Regions from separate parts of the Streptomyces sp. NPDC101227 genome, predicted to be linked through region 2. Evidence: riboswitches for the same ligand, from Rfam matches in the RefSeq annotation. Region 2 holds a riboswitch; each other region holds the start of a gene.

What was found. A riboswitch is a leader RNA that binds a small molecule or an ion and turns the genes downstream of it on or off. The one in region 2 is predicted to bind cobalamin.
Region 1: linked by a shared signal. The riboswitch ahead of ACIRPT_RS18255 (ribonucleoside-diphosphate reductase subunit alpha) and the one ahead of metE (5-methyltetrahydropteroyltriglutamate--homocysteine S-methyltransferase) in region 2 are both predicted to bind cobalamin.
Region 3: linked by a shared signal. The riboswitch ahead of ACIRPT_RS09180 (HoxN/HupN/NixA family nickel/cobalt transporter) and the one ahead of metE (5-methyltetrahydropteroyltriglutamate--homocysteine S-methyltransferase) in region 2 are both predicted to bind cobalamin.

The regions. Positions count from the first base shown of each region.
Region 1 covers NZ_JBIWOD010000007.1:135,531-139,804, reverse strand. The annotation lists gene mctP (monocarboxylate uptake permease MctP) at 1-1,382, shown strand, start outside; gene ACIRPT_RS18260 (Uma2 family endonuclease) at 1,396-1,929, opposite strand; cobalamin riboswitch at 2,048-2,211, shown strand; gene ACIRPT_RS18255 (ribonucleoside-diphosphate reductase subunit alpha) at 2,371-4,274, shown strand, end outside.
Region 2 covers NZ_JBIWOD010000022.1:80,194-84,467, forward strand. The annotation lists gene metE (5-methyltetrahydropteroyltriglutamate--homocysteine S-methyltransferase) at 1-1,561, opposite strand, end outside; cobalamin riboswitch at 1,723-1,943, opposite strand; gene ACIRPT_RS35370 (3-hydroxybutyryl-CoA dehydrogenase) at 2,115-2,984, opposite strand; gene aceB (malate synthase A) at 2,981-4,274, opposite strand, start outside.
Region 3 covers NZ_JBIWOD010000003.1:523,946-528,219, forward strand. The annotation lists gene ACIRPT_RS09170 (DoxX family membrane protein) at 1-102, shown strand, start outside; gene ACIRPT_RS09175 (VOC family protein) at 257-757, shown strand; gene ACIRPT_RS09180 (HoxN/HupN/NixA family nickel/cobalt transporter) at 789-1,898, opposite strand; cobalamin riboswitch at 1,929-2,143, opposite strand; gene ACIRPT_RS09185 (alpha/beta fold hydrolase) at 2,193-3,041, opposite strand; gene ACIRPT_RS09190 (MarR family winged helix-turn-helix transcriptional regulator) at 3,148-3,687, opposite strand; gene ACIRPT_RS09195 (hypothetical protein) at 3,786-4,193, shown strand; gene ACIRPT_RS09200 (nucleoside/nucleotide kinase family protein) at 4,150-4,274, opposite strand, start outside.

The sequences.
Region 1 (4,274 bases), on a different contig from region 2:
TCCCGTACACCATCCTGGTCTACCCGCTGATCTTCACCTTCCTGCCCCGCCTGTGGTCGGTCTCGCACAAGCACGGGTACGTCACCACCTCCGACTTCGTGCGCGGCCGCTTCGGCTCCAAGGGCCTGTCGCTGGCCGTGGCGCTCACCGGCATCCTCGCCACCATGCCGTACATCGCCCTCCAACTGGTCGGCATCCAGGCCGTCCTGGACGTGATGGGCATCGGCGGCGGCGAGAACACCAACTGGTTCGTCAAGGACCTGCCGCTGCTGATCGCGTTCGCGGTGCTGGCCGCGTACACCTACTCCTCCGGTCTGCGGGCGCCGGCCCTGATCGCCTTCGTCAAGGACGGGCTGATCTACCTGGTCATCGCCGTGGCGATCATCTACATCCCCATCAAGCTGGGCGGCTTCGACGCGATCTTCGACGCGGCCGGCAAGGCGTTCGCCCAGCCCGGGGCCGTCCCCGGCAAACCGCGGGGCGAGCTGACCAGCGGCCCCAACGCCCAATGGGCGTATGCCACCCTGGCGCTGGGCTCCGCGCTGGCGCTGTTCATGTACCCGCACTCCATCACGGCCACGCTGTCCTCCCGCAGCCGCAACGTGATCCGCCGCAACACCACCATCCTGCCGCTGTACTCCCTGATGCTGGGCTTCCTGGCGCTGCTCGGCTTCATGGCGGTCAAGGCCGGTACGGACATCCAGGGCAACCCTCAGCTGGCGATTCCCCAGCTGTTCGAGGACATGTTCCCGAGCTGGTTCTCCGGCGTCGCCTTCGCCGCGATCGGCATCGGCGCGCTGGTGCCCGCGGCCATCATGTCCATCGCCGCGGCCAACCTCTTCACCCGCAACGTCTATAAGGACTTCCTCAAGCCGGACGCGACCGCCGAGCAGGAGCACAAGGTCGCCAAGCTCGTCTCGCTGCTGGTGAAGGTCGGTGCGCTCGTCTTCGTCCTCACCATGGACAAGACCGTCGCCATCAACTTCCAGCTGCTGGGCGGCATCTGGATCCTGCAGACCATGCCGTCGCTGGTCGGCGGCCTGTTCACCCGCTGGTTCCACCGCTGGGCGCTGCTGGCCGGCTGGGCGGCCGGCATGCTCTACGGCACGCTGGCGGCGTACGGCGTGGCCAGCCCCACCCAGAAGCACTTCGGCGGCTCCAGCGCGGAGATACCCGGCATCGGCGAAATCGGGTACATCGGTCTGACCGCCTTTGTGCTGAACGTCGTGGTCTCGGTCGTGGGGACCTTCGCCCTGAAGGCCGTCAAGGCGCCGGAGGGCGTCGACGAGACCAGCCCCGCCGACTACACGGCGGACGCCGGCGACGAGGGCGTCACGACGGAGCTGCCGGAAGCCACGGAGGAGGCGCCGGCGGGGCGCTGAGCCGTCGGCCGCTTCACGCAGAGGCCGCTGCGAACCTGAGGGTTCGCGGCGGCCTTTGTGTGTGCGGGGTCAGTTCATCCAGTCCTTCAGCTGCTCGGTTTCGAGCGTGATGCCGACGGGGTCGGGGCGGAATGTTGGCTTCCGCGCAGGCCCGGGGCTTCTCCACCCGGTCACGCTGTTCGGTGTCCGAGTCGTGCGAAGTGACCTCGACGACCATCAGCACCGGGTCGGGATCAGCCCACTCCCCCTGGCCCACGAAGGCGTCACACGGCACGAGTAAGCCATCCGGACGGAGCCGGCCTTTTCGGCAGCTCTCCGTCTTCAGGCCCTGATTCGGGTCGAGGAAGAGCTCGGGCCTGTGCTGCATGCAGATACGCAGCAGCCACTGGATGATCCGTCCGCGATCCCCGTCCGGCATGGGCTTGCTCGTGACCTTGCCGTTGATGAGTTCCAACCGCGCGCCTTGCTCCAGGCGGGCGAGTATCCGGGCGGCCTCTTCGAAATGCTCGGTTTCCATGATGTGCGGGCGGTCGGCGCGCGCGGTCATGAGGCCTTCCCCTTCTTCCACGGGATGGGTCACAGAGCGTAGGGCCGACGGTAGCCGAGGCCACTGACAGACACCGCTTGATCACTCACGCGACACTAGATGTGGGGGTGCACACAACGAGCCACCACCACATGTATGCTCGTCTTCGCTGTCGCCGCAGGGGAATCCGGTGGAAATCCGGAACTGTCCCGCAACGGTATGAACGCGCACCCCCAACAGCCACAGGGCCGTCCCACGGGGTGCGGTGAAGTCCGAGGACCTGCCGACGGCACGCCCGCACCGCCATCGGTGCGGACGTCGATACGTCCGGGCCCCGAGGGTTGGGCCGATGGACGCCGCGCGGTGTGCCCGCGCACCCCTGACCGTCATGGGGTGCCGCATGCCCGCGAGCGACCGTCCGCCGCGCCCTCCCGGCCCCCGCCGAGTGAGGGAGAGCATCACGTGACCATCGCGCCAACGGAGCCCGCGTCAGCCGCCGAGGTCGTGCAGCCTGTGGTGGCCACGCCTGACACCTCCACCGGAGCGGGCCAGGACGGACCCGGCGTCGCGCTGCTGCGCACGCTGACCGACCTGACCGCGGACCTGACCGCGACCGACCCCGGCAAGGTGGCCGCCGCCGCGCTGCGCGGCCGCCACCCGGGCTCGGACGAGGCCGAGTTGCGCGCGCTGGCCATCGACGCCGCGGCCGGTCTGATCGGCGACGAGCCGCAGTACTCCAGGCTCGCCGCCCGCCTGCTCACCCTCGCCATCGCGGAGGAGGCGGCCGGACAGGGGGCGGTCGCCTTCTCCGCCTCCGTCGAGACCGGCCACCGCGAGGGCCTGATCGCCGACGAGACGGCGGAGTTCGTACGGACGCATGCCGAGCAGCTGGACGGGCTCGTCGAGAACGCCCTCCGGGACGGCGCCGACGACCGCTTCGGGTACTTCGGGCTGCGCACCCTGCACTCCCGCTACCTGCTGCGGCACCCCACCACCCGTCAGGTCATCGAGACCCCCCAGCACTTCCTGCTCCGGGTGGCCTGCGGCCTCGCCGAGGACCGCTCCGAGCGGGCGCTGGCGGATGTGGCGGAGCTGTACCGCCTGACCAGCACGCTGTCGTATCTGCCCTCCTCCCCCACGCTCTTCAACTCCGGCACCCGCCACCCGCAGATGTCCTCCTGCTACCTGCTGGACTCCCCGCTGGACGAGCTGGATTCGATCTACGACCGCTACCACCAGGTGGCCCGGCTCTCCAAGCACGCCGGCGGCATCGGTCTCTCCTACTCCCGGATCCGCGCACGGGGGTCGCTGATCCGGGGCACCAACGGTCACTCCAACGGCATCGTGCCGTTCCTGCGCACGCTCGACGCCTCGGTCGCGGCGGTGAACCAGGGCGGCCGGCGCAAGGGCGCCGCCTGCGTCTACCTGGAGACCTGGCACGCCGACATCGAGGAGTTCCTGGAGCTGCGCGACAACACCGGCGAGGAGGCCCGCCGTACGCACAACCTGAACATCGCGCACTGGATCCCGGACGAGTTCATGCGCCGGGTCGAGGCCGACGCCGACTGGTCGCTGTTCTCGCCCGCCGACGTCCCGGAGCTGGTGGACCTGTGGGGCGACGAGTTCGACGCCGCGTACCGCAGGGCCGAGGCGGACGGCCGGGCGCTCAAGCAGATCCCGGCCCGGCTGCTGTACTCGCGGATGATGCGCACCCTGGCGCAGACCGGCAACGGCTGGATGACGTTCAAGGACGCCGCCAACCGCACCGCCAACCAGACCGCCGAGCCCGGTCAGGTCGTGCACTCCTCCAACCTGTGCACGGAGATCCTGGAGGTGACCAACGACGGGGAGACCGCCGTCTGCAACCTGGGATCCGTGAACCTCGCCGCTCACCTGGGTGCCGACGGCGAGATGGACTGGGAGCGGCTGGACGCCACCGTCCGCACGGCCGTCACCTTCCTCGACCGCGTCGTGGACATCAACTTCTACCCGACCGAGCAGGCCGGGACGTCCAACGCCCGCTGGCGCCCGGTCGGCCTGGGCCTGATGGGCCTCCAGGACGTCTTCTTCCGGCTGCGGCTGCCCTTCGACTCGCCCGAGGCGAAGGAGCTGTCGACCCGTATCTCCGAGCGGATCATGCTCGCCGCGTACGAGGCCTCCGCAGACCTCGCCGAGCGGCAGGGCCCGCACCCGGCCTGGTCGGCGACGCGCACCGCCCGCGGAGTGCTGCACCCCGACCACTACCCGGACGCCGAGCCCCGCTGGGCCGACCGCTGGGCCGCGCTGCGCGCCCGGATCGCGAAGACCGGGATGCGCAACTCCCTCCTCCTGGCCATCGCCCCGACCGCCACCATCGCCTCCATCGC
Region 2 (4,274 bases):
GCTGGGTGGCGAGGTAGCCGGTGAGCTGCTCGGCGAAGTACTGGACCATGTCGTTGCGTTCGGGCTCACCGTGCACCAGGACATCGATCCCGGCCTTCTCCTGGAAGGCGAGGACCTCGCGGATCTCGTCCTTGATCCGGTCCTCGTAGCCGGCCGTGTCGATCCGCCCGGCCCGCAGATCGGCCCGCGCCGTGCGCAACTCGGTGGTCTGCGGGAAGGAACCGATCGTCGTCGTGGGCAGCGGCGGCAGCCCGAGGTGCGCGCGCTGGGCGGCGGTCCGTTCGGCATACGACTGCGAGCGGCGCCCGTCGGCGTCGGTGACGGCCGCGGTGCGGGCCCGCACCGCGGGGTCGTGGGTCAGCGCGGACCCGGCCCGGGAGGCGAGGTCGGCGCGGTTCGCGGCGAGTTCGCCGGAGATGGCTTCGGTGCCCCGTGCCAGGCCGCGCGCCAGGACGGCGATCTCCCGCGTCTTCTGGCGGGCGAAGGCGAGCCAGCGGGCGATCCCCGGATCGATATCGCCTTCGACGGTGGCGTCCAGCGGGACGTGCAGCAGGGAGCAGGAGGCCGAGACATCGACCCGGTCGGCGAGGCCGAGGAGGGTGCCCAGGGTGGCCAGCGACTTCCCGTAGTCGTTGATCCAGATGTTGCGGCCGTTGACGACGCCCGCGACCAGCCGCTTGCCGGGCATCCCGCCGGCCGCGGCGAGGTCCTCGAGGTTGGCGGCGCCCGACTCGGTGAAGTCGATGGCCAGACCCTCCACCGGCGCCTTGGCCAGGACGGACAGCGCGTCGCCGAGCCGGCCGAAGTAGGAGGCCACCAGGAGCTTGGGCCGGTCGGTGGCGCAGCCGAGTTCACGGTAGGCGCGGGCGGCGGAGCTCAGTTCGGCCGGCGTGCGGTCCTGGACCAGCGCGGGCTCGTCGAGCTGCACCCACTCGGCACCCGCCGCCCGCAGGTCGGCGAGCACCTCGGCGTACACCGGAAGGAGCCGGTCCAGCAGGGTCAGCGGCTCGAAGTCCGCGGCCACGCCCGGAGCGGACTTGGCCAGCAGCAGGTAGGTGACCGGTCCGAGGAGCACGGGGCGCGCCGCGTGCCCGAGCGCGAGGGCCTCCGTCACTTCCGCGACCTGCTTGGTGGAGTCAGCGGTGAAGGCGGTGTCCGGGCCGAGCTCGGGAACCAGGTAGTGGTAGTTGGTGTCGAACCACTTCGTCATCTCCAGCGGGGCCACTTCCTGGTTGCCCCGCGCCATCGCGAAGTAGCCGTCCAGGGCGTCGGCGTGGACCGCGGCGCGGTGCCGCTCGGGGACGGCGCCGACCATGACGCTGGTGTCCAGGACGTGGTCGTAGTACGAGAAATCACCGGACGGCACTTCGTGGATGCCGGCGTCTGCCAGCTGCTGCCAGTTCGACCGGCGAAGGTCCGCCGCGGTCTGCCGGAGGGCGTCGGCGCTGATGCGGCCCTTCCAGTACCCCTCGACGGCCTTCTTCAGTTCACGGTTCTGTCCCTGGCGGGGGTAGCCGTACACGGTGGCCCGTGCCGCCGCGGCTGCGGACTTCGCTGTCACGGAACTCTCCTTCGCGAGATGTCTCCTTGTGGTCCCGGAGACGGGACGAGAGCGCGAAGGAACGACCGACCGGGCGGACCACGACGCGGTGTCTTCGCGTGTGCCCGCTCGATACGTACGCCGACCCGCCCACGAGGTCACCGGGATGGCCGCACACGATCGGTCGCGTGCGGGCAACGGGCAGGTCTTCGGACTCGCGGGCCCGTCTCGTACGCGTACGAGACACCTACTGGCCGTCGCTTCCCAGACCCGTCCGGGCCCAGTGCGTATGACGGCGGTCGTTCCCACTCACCGCTGCGGGGCAGTCCCGGATTCCCACCGGGTTCCCTCTTACGACGCTCCTGCCTGGCGGACAGGGCGAACCAGCTGCATTCGTCACCCTAGAGGGACAATCCGCGGGCCGCACAAGCAATGACCGCATTGCGGACGGTGACATGAGACACGCGCGGAGGATGCATGACAGCCGGAAGAGGTGCGGGGCGGTGGTTCACGCCGCCCCGCACCTCCCTCCACGGCAGCCGGGGCCCCTCAGCCCCGACCTGACCCGGGTCCCTCAGCCCCGGTCGTACGTGTGGAACCCACGGCCCGCCTTGCGGCCGAGCAGCCCCGCCTCGACCATCCGCAGAAGCAGCGGAGGCGGCGCGTAGAGGGGTTCCTTGAACTCGTCGTACAGCGATGCGGCGATGGAGGCGACCGTGTCGAGGCCGATCAGGTCGGCCAGCTTCAGCGGGCCCATCGGGTGCGCGCAGCCCAGTTCCATCCCGGCGTCCACGTCGGCCGCGGAGGCGAAGCCGGACTCGGCCATCCGGATGGCCGACAGCAGGTAGGGGATGAGCAGGGCGTTGACGACGAAGCCGGCGCGATCCTGGGAGCGGACCACGGTCTTGCCCAGCGCCGTGGTCACGAACTCCTCGGCCGCCGCGGTGACGCGTGGCGCGGTGTGGAGGGAAGTGACGACCTCCACGAGGGGCAGTACCGGCACGGGATTGAAGAAGTGCAGGCCGAGGACCTGGTCGGCGCGCCGGGTCGCCATGCCCAGGCGCATGACGGGGATGGCGGAGGTATTGGTGGCCAGGATCGCTTCCGGGTCCTCGACGATCTTGTCCAGCGCGGTGAAGACCGCCGTCTTCGCCTCGGTGTTCTCGACCACGGCCTCGACGACGAGCTGCCGGTCGGCGAGGTCGTCGAGGCTGCCCGTGAAGACCATCCGGGTGAGCGCGTCCTCCACCGAGATCCGGTCCAGCTTCCCCCGCTGGACGGCGCGTTCCAGGGAGACGGCCACCCGTTCACGGGCGGCACGGGCGGCGACCTCGTCCGCCTCGCAGACGACGGTGTCGAGCCCGGCGCGGGCGCACACCTCGGCGATACCGGCCCCCATCTGGCCGCCGCCCACCACGCCGACGCGGCGGATGTTCTGGTTCATGACCGTGCCTCCGTGTGCCGGACGAGGTGACGGGAGTAGGCATCCGGGGTGAAGAACGGCGGCAACTCCGTTGCCATGGCGGTCCGTTCGAAGAGCGCGCGGACCTCTTCGACCCGGGCCCAGGGGTATTCCGCTCCCAGGGCGGCGCACTCGTCGTCGAGGAGACGCAGCACCGTTTGCCGGTCGATGACGCGGTGCCGCAGCCACTGCCAGATCTGCACCCGGGCGATCTCGGCGGTTGCCGCGTCCTCCATCAGGCCGTGCAGGGCGACCGCCCCGCTGCCGCGCAGCCAGGCGTCGAAGTAGCGCAGGGCGACAGTGATGTTGGTGCGCACGCCCTCCCGGGTGGGCGGTCCGCTGATGCGGCGCACCGACAGCAGGTCCGCCGCGGTCACCTCGACATCGTCACGGGTGCGCTCGATCTGGTGCGGCCGGTCGCCCAGAACGTCGTCGAAGGCCGTGCGGCAGACGGGGACGAGGCCGGGGTGGGCGACCCAGCAGCCGTCGAAGCCGTCCTCCGCCTCGCGCTCCTTGTCCAGCCGGACCTTGGCCAGAGCGGCCTCGTTGGCGTCCGCGTCCCTACTGGGCACCTGCGCGGCCATGCCCCCGATCGCGTGGGCGCCCCGCTTGTGGCACGTACGCACCAGCAGTTCGGTGTACGCCCGCAGGAAGGGAGCCGTCATCGTGACCTTCGCGCGGTCCGGCAGCAGGAAGTCGGTACGGTGTCCGAACGTCTTGATCAGGCTGAACAGGTAGTCCCACCGGCCCGCGTTGAGCCCGGAACTGTGCTCGCGCAGCTCGTGGAGGATCTCCTCCATCTCCACGGCCGCGGTGATCGTCTCGATGAGGACGGTGGCACGGACGGTGCCGCGGGGGATACCGAGGAGATCCTGGGCGAGGACGAAGACGTCGTTCCACAGCCGTGCCTCGTACCGGTTCTCCAGCTTGGGCAGGTAGAAGTACGGACCGCTTCCGGCGTCGATCTGGCGCTGCGCGCAGTGGAAGAAGTACAGGCCGAAATCGACGAGCGAGGCGGGCACGGGCCGGCCGTCGAACTCCAGGTGCTCTTCGAGGAGATGCCAGCCGCGGGGGCGCACGACGATGGTGGCGACCCGGTCGCCCAGGCGGTAGGCCTTGCCCTCAGGGGCGGTGAAGTCGATGCGGCGCTCGATGGCGTCGAGCAGCGTGAGCTGGCCGTCGACGATGTTGTCCCAGGTGGGGGCGGTGGCGTCCTCGAAGTCGGCCATCCAGACCTTCGCCCCCGAGTTGAGGGCATTGACGGCCATGCGG
Region 3 (4,274 bases), on a different contig from region 2:
CGTCTCCTGCCCGTGCTGCGCGCCCACCGGCTCGCCTACGGCGTGGTCGCGCTGGTGCTCGCCGTGGTGGCCGCCGGGGGCGTGCTGCTGGTCCGGAAGTAGCCAGGCACGCCTTCGCGGGGCGCCCCTGCACAGCGGCGCATTCGCAGCGGCAGGCATTCGCAGAGGCAGTCATCTGCAGGCAGAAGCAGGAAAACGCAGAAGTAGTCGGACCGTGGCGCCCGGGGGGCGCCACGGCGGGAGTTGGGAGAGAGCCTTGTCCGTACGCCGTCTCAATCACGCGGTGCTCTATATCCGCGATGTGGCGCGATCCGTCGCCTTCTACACCGAAGCCCTCGGGCTGACGCTGGATGTCGAGATACCGGGGCGCGCCGCCTTCCTCAGCGCTGCCGGCTCGCTGAACGACCATGACCTGGGGCTGTTCGCCGTGGGGCCGGACGCGCCGGGCCCCGAGGCCGGCCGGGCCGGGCTCTACCACCTGGCCTGGGAGGTCGGCACCCTCGGCGAACTCGCCGCGACCGAGGGGCGGCTCGCGGCGCGCGGCGCCCTGGTCGGCGCGAGCGACCACCTCGTCTCCAAGTCCCTCTACGCCAAGGACCCGGACGGCAACGAGTTCGAGGTGATGTGGCGGGTCCCGCGCGAGGAGTGGCCCGGCCCGGACGAGCTGGACCGGCTGCGCCCGCTCGATCTCGCGGCGGAGCTCGAGCGCTGGGGGCCCGACCTGATGACCGGCGCGGCGGCCGGCTCGGCCACCTGACCGCCGCGCGGCAGCGGGAGGCGTACGGCCTCTAGGAGTCCGACGCCGCCCGCGCCGCCCAGCGCTTTTCGACGCCGGACAGGCGCCAGTACGTCAGCGCCGCCGCCCACACCACCACGAACAGGCCGACGATGACGAAGCCGACATTGTCGAGGTCGAGGCCCGAAATCCAGCCGGTCACCGGGTCGTTGAGGGCCAGCTTTTCGTGCAGCACGGTCACCAGCTCGATGGTGCCGATGAAGAAGGCGACGGCGATCGACAGGCCCGTGATGGTGAGGTTGTAGTAGACCTTGCGCACCGGGTTGGAGAACGCCCACTGGTAGGCGAAGTTCATGAATGTGCCGTCGAGGGTGTCGAACAGGCTCATTCCGGCGGCGAACAGCAGCGGCAGGCACAGGACGGCGTACCAGGGAAGGCCGGCCGCGGCGCCGCTGCCCGCCATCACCATCAGCGTCACTTCGGTCGCGGTGTCGAAGCCGAGCCCGAAGAGGAAGCCGAGCGGGAACATCTGGCCTGGCCGGGAGACCGCGCGGGTGAAGCGCCCCAGGATGCGGTTCATGAAACCGCGCGCATCGAGTCGCTGCTCCAGCTCGGCCTCGTCGTACTGGCCGTCGCGCATCCCGCGGAAGACCCGCCAGATCCCGGCCAGCGCGATGAGGTTGAGGGCGGCGATGACGTAGAGGAACGTCCCCGAGACCGTGGTGCCGATGGTGCCCAGGACCTGGTGGGTACGGGACTCGTCGTTGAGGAGCGTGCCGGCGAGCTGGGCACCGCCCGCCACCAGGGCGGCCATCGCGACGACCACGCTGGAATGGCCCAGGGCGAACCAGAAGCCCACCGAGACCGGGCGCTTGCCGTCGGCCATCAGCTTGCGGGTGGTGTTGTCGATCGCGGCTATGTGGTCGGCGTCGAAGGCGTGCCGCATGCCGAGCGTGTACGCCGTGACGCCGAGCCCGACGCCGAAGACCTGGCTGCCGACGGAGTAGTGGTACGGGACGACGAGCAGGAACAGCACGCCGAAGGCGACGACGTGCAGTCCGGCTATGACGGCCATCAGGCCCGCGGTACGGACGGTGTCCTGCCGGCGCCAGCGGAACGCGGCGGAAGCAGGGGTGGTCGGGGTATCGGTGGACAGGGCCATCCGGCGGTCACGCTCCAGCACCTCGTGGATCAGTTCGTGAGATGCCGTGGCCGGTCTCCTGGCTTACAGGTGCACGCTTCCGGGCCCGCCTTCCCGGCCGCGGGCTGCGGTCAGTGGCGCCGTAGGCGCGCAGGCGCATACGGAAGGGCTGGAAACTCCCCGATCACAGTGGCGAGGGCCGCTCCGGCCTGGGACCACAAGGTCCGTCACCGGTCTTCCCGAACACCACGGCACGGCCACTCTATCCGCCGCCCCCACGCGGCGGGGACGACGGCCCTTTGGGGCCGCGCGGCGTCAGGGCGTCAGGGCGGAGAGGAAGGCGCGCAGCTCGTGGTCGTAGAGCGAGGCGTTCTCCAGGTTGACCATGTGGCCCGCGCCCGGTATTCGGACCCGGTGGGCGCCCGGGACGGCGAGGGCGATCGCATGGGCGTTGGCGGCTATGTCCCTGCTGTCGAGGTCGCCGTCGAACACGACCGTCGGCACCCGTATCTCGGAGAGCCGGTCGGCGGCGCCGACCTCCATCGGCATTCCGGCGCCCACGCCGTCGGCGTGCACCTCGACCGTCGCCGCGGCCGAGGCGCGCATCCGCTCGCGCAACCCGGGGTGCACAGCGGACGGTTGGCGGTAGGGGCCGTCCACCCACATCCGCAGGAAGTGCTCGATATAGCGCTCCATGCCGTCCGGTGTGCCGATCGCCGCCACCTGCTCCTTGATGTGCTCCCGGACGAACGGGTCGGTGAAGGGGCGACCGCTGACGCCGGGTGCGGCGAGCGCCAGGGCGGCGACCCGCTCCGGGTAGGCGATGGCGGTGTCGAGGGCGATCCGCGAGCCGTGTGAGAGGCCGACGAGGATGGCACTGGGGACGTCGAGGGCGTCGAGCAGGGCGCACAGATCGTCGTGGTTGGCCCAGTCCCCGGTCACGGTGGAGGACAGGCCGTGGCCGCGGGAGTCGTAACGGATCACGCGGTGGCCGGAGCCCACCAGCCAGGAGAACTGCTCGTCCCACATGTGCTGGTCGAGCATGCCGCCGTGCAGCAGCACCAGTGCGGGGCCCTCGCCTGCCGTTTCGTAGAACAGCTCGCCGTCCTTGATCGGCACGGTGCCGTTGTCGAGCTCGGACCACGCGGCGAATGGGTGGGTCATTCTCTCTGGACTCCCTTGCGTGAGAGATGTGGGCGATATGGCTGATATGGGCGATATGAGGGGTGTGGGTAATGTGGTGGTGAGGAGTCTTGGGGTGGTGCCGTGGCTATGGGCGCTCTGCGGGCTGGTCGTCCTTGCTGTCCGGATCTCCTGGGGCGACGCGTGAGTCGTTCGCCAGGCGCCGGAATTCCTCGCCCAGCCGGTCGAGTACGCGAAGGGCCGTTCTGACGTCGCCCGTCGAGAGGTCGGTCAGGCCGCGACGCAGCTCGGCGGCCTCGAACTCCTGGATTCCGCGCATTACCTCGCCGCCCTCGGGGGTGAGCTCGATCAGGGACGAGCGGCGGTGTGCGGGGTTGGGGGCCGTCACCACCAGACCCAGCTCCGCCGCGTGGTTCACCCAGCGCTGCACCGGCTGCCGGTCGAGCCCCATGGTGCGGGCCAACTGCGGCACGGTCCGGGGGCCTTCGCTGCGCAGCGCGTCGAGCAGGGCGTGCTCGCCGGCGGTCATGCCCGTGCCCTCCAGCTCCCGCTCCACCGCGCGCACGATCGTGCGGTGCAGGGGCCACAGGCGCCGTATCACGTCGTACAGAAGCTCTTCGGTGGGAGCCGGCCGCTCGTCGCCGTCATCCGTCTCAACGACACTCATGATGTCATGATGACATCGAAGATGTCGTTTAGGAAGGGGCTCGGCGAGGAAGGATGGTGGCGAGGCGACCGGAGGATCCAGGGTGGGAGGGGCGGAAGATGACGGTGCGTTTGCTACGTGCGGTGGGGGCGGCTACCGCGGTGTACGGGGTGGCGGTGGCCGTGCTGCCCGATCTGCTGGCTCGGCCCTCGGGGCTCGTCGACGACGACGGGCGGAGTGAGCGGGCGACCCGGACCTCGCTGCGGCCGCTCGGCTGGCGGGAAGCGGCGAGCGGGCTCGCGATGGTGCTGGCCCCCGAGGGGCCGGCGCTGCGCACGGCGGCGTATCTGCGTATCGCGGCGGATTTCGGGGACGCCGCGCTGCTCGCCGCGACCTTGCAGGGAGGCGAGCGGAAGGCGAAAGCGGTGGCGGTGTCGTTGGGGTGGGGAGCGCTGTCCGTCGTGGGTCTGCTGGGGGCGATGCCTAGTCGGCCCGGGGGAGGGGGGCTTCTTCGGGGGCGAAGGTGACGATGAGGTCGGCGCGGTCGCGGGTCGCCGCCACGGTGCGGGCGTTGGCTTCGTCCGAGGCGTGAACGAAGCGTTCGGCGT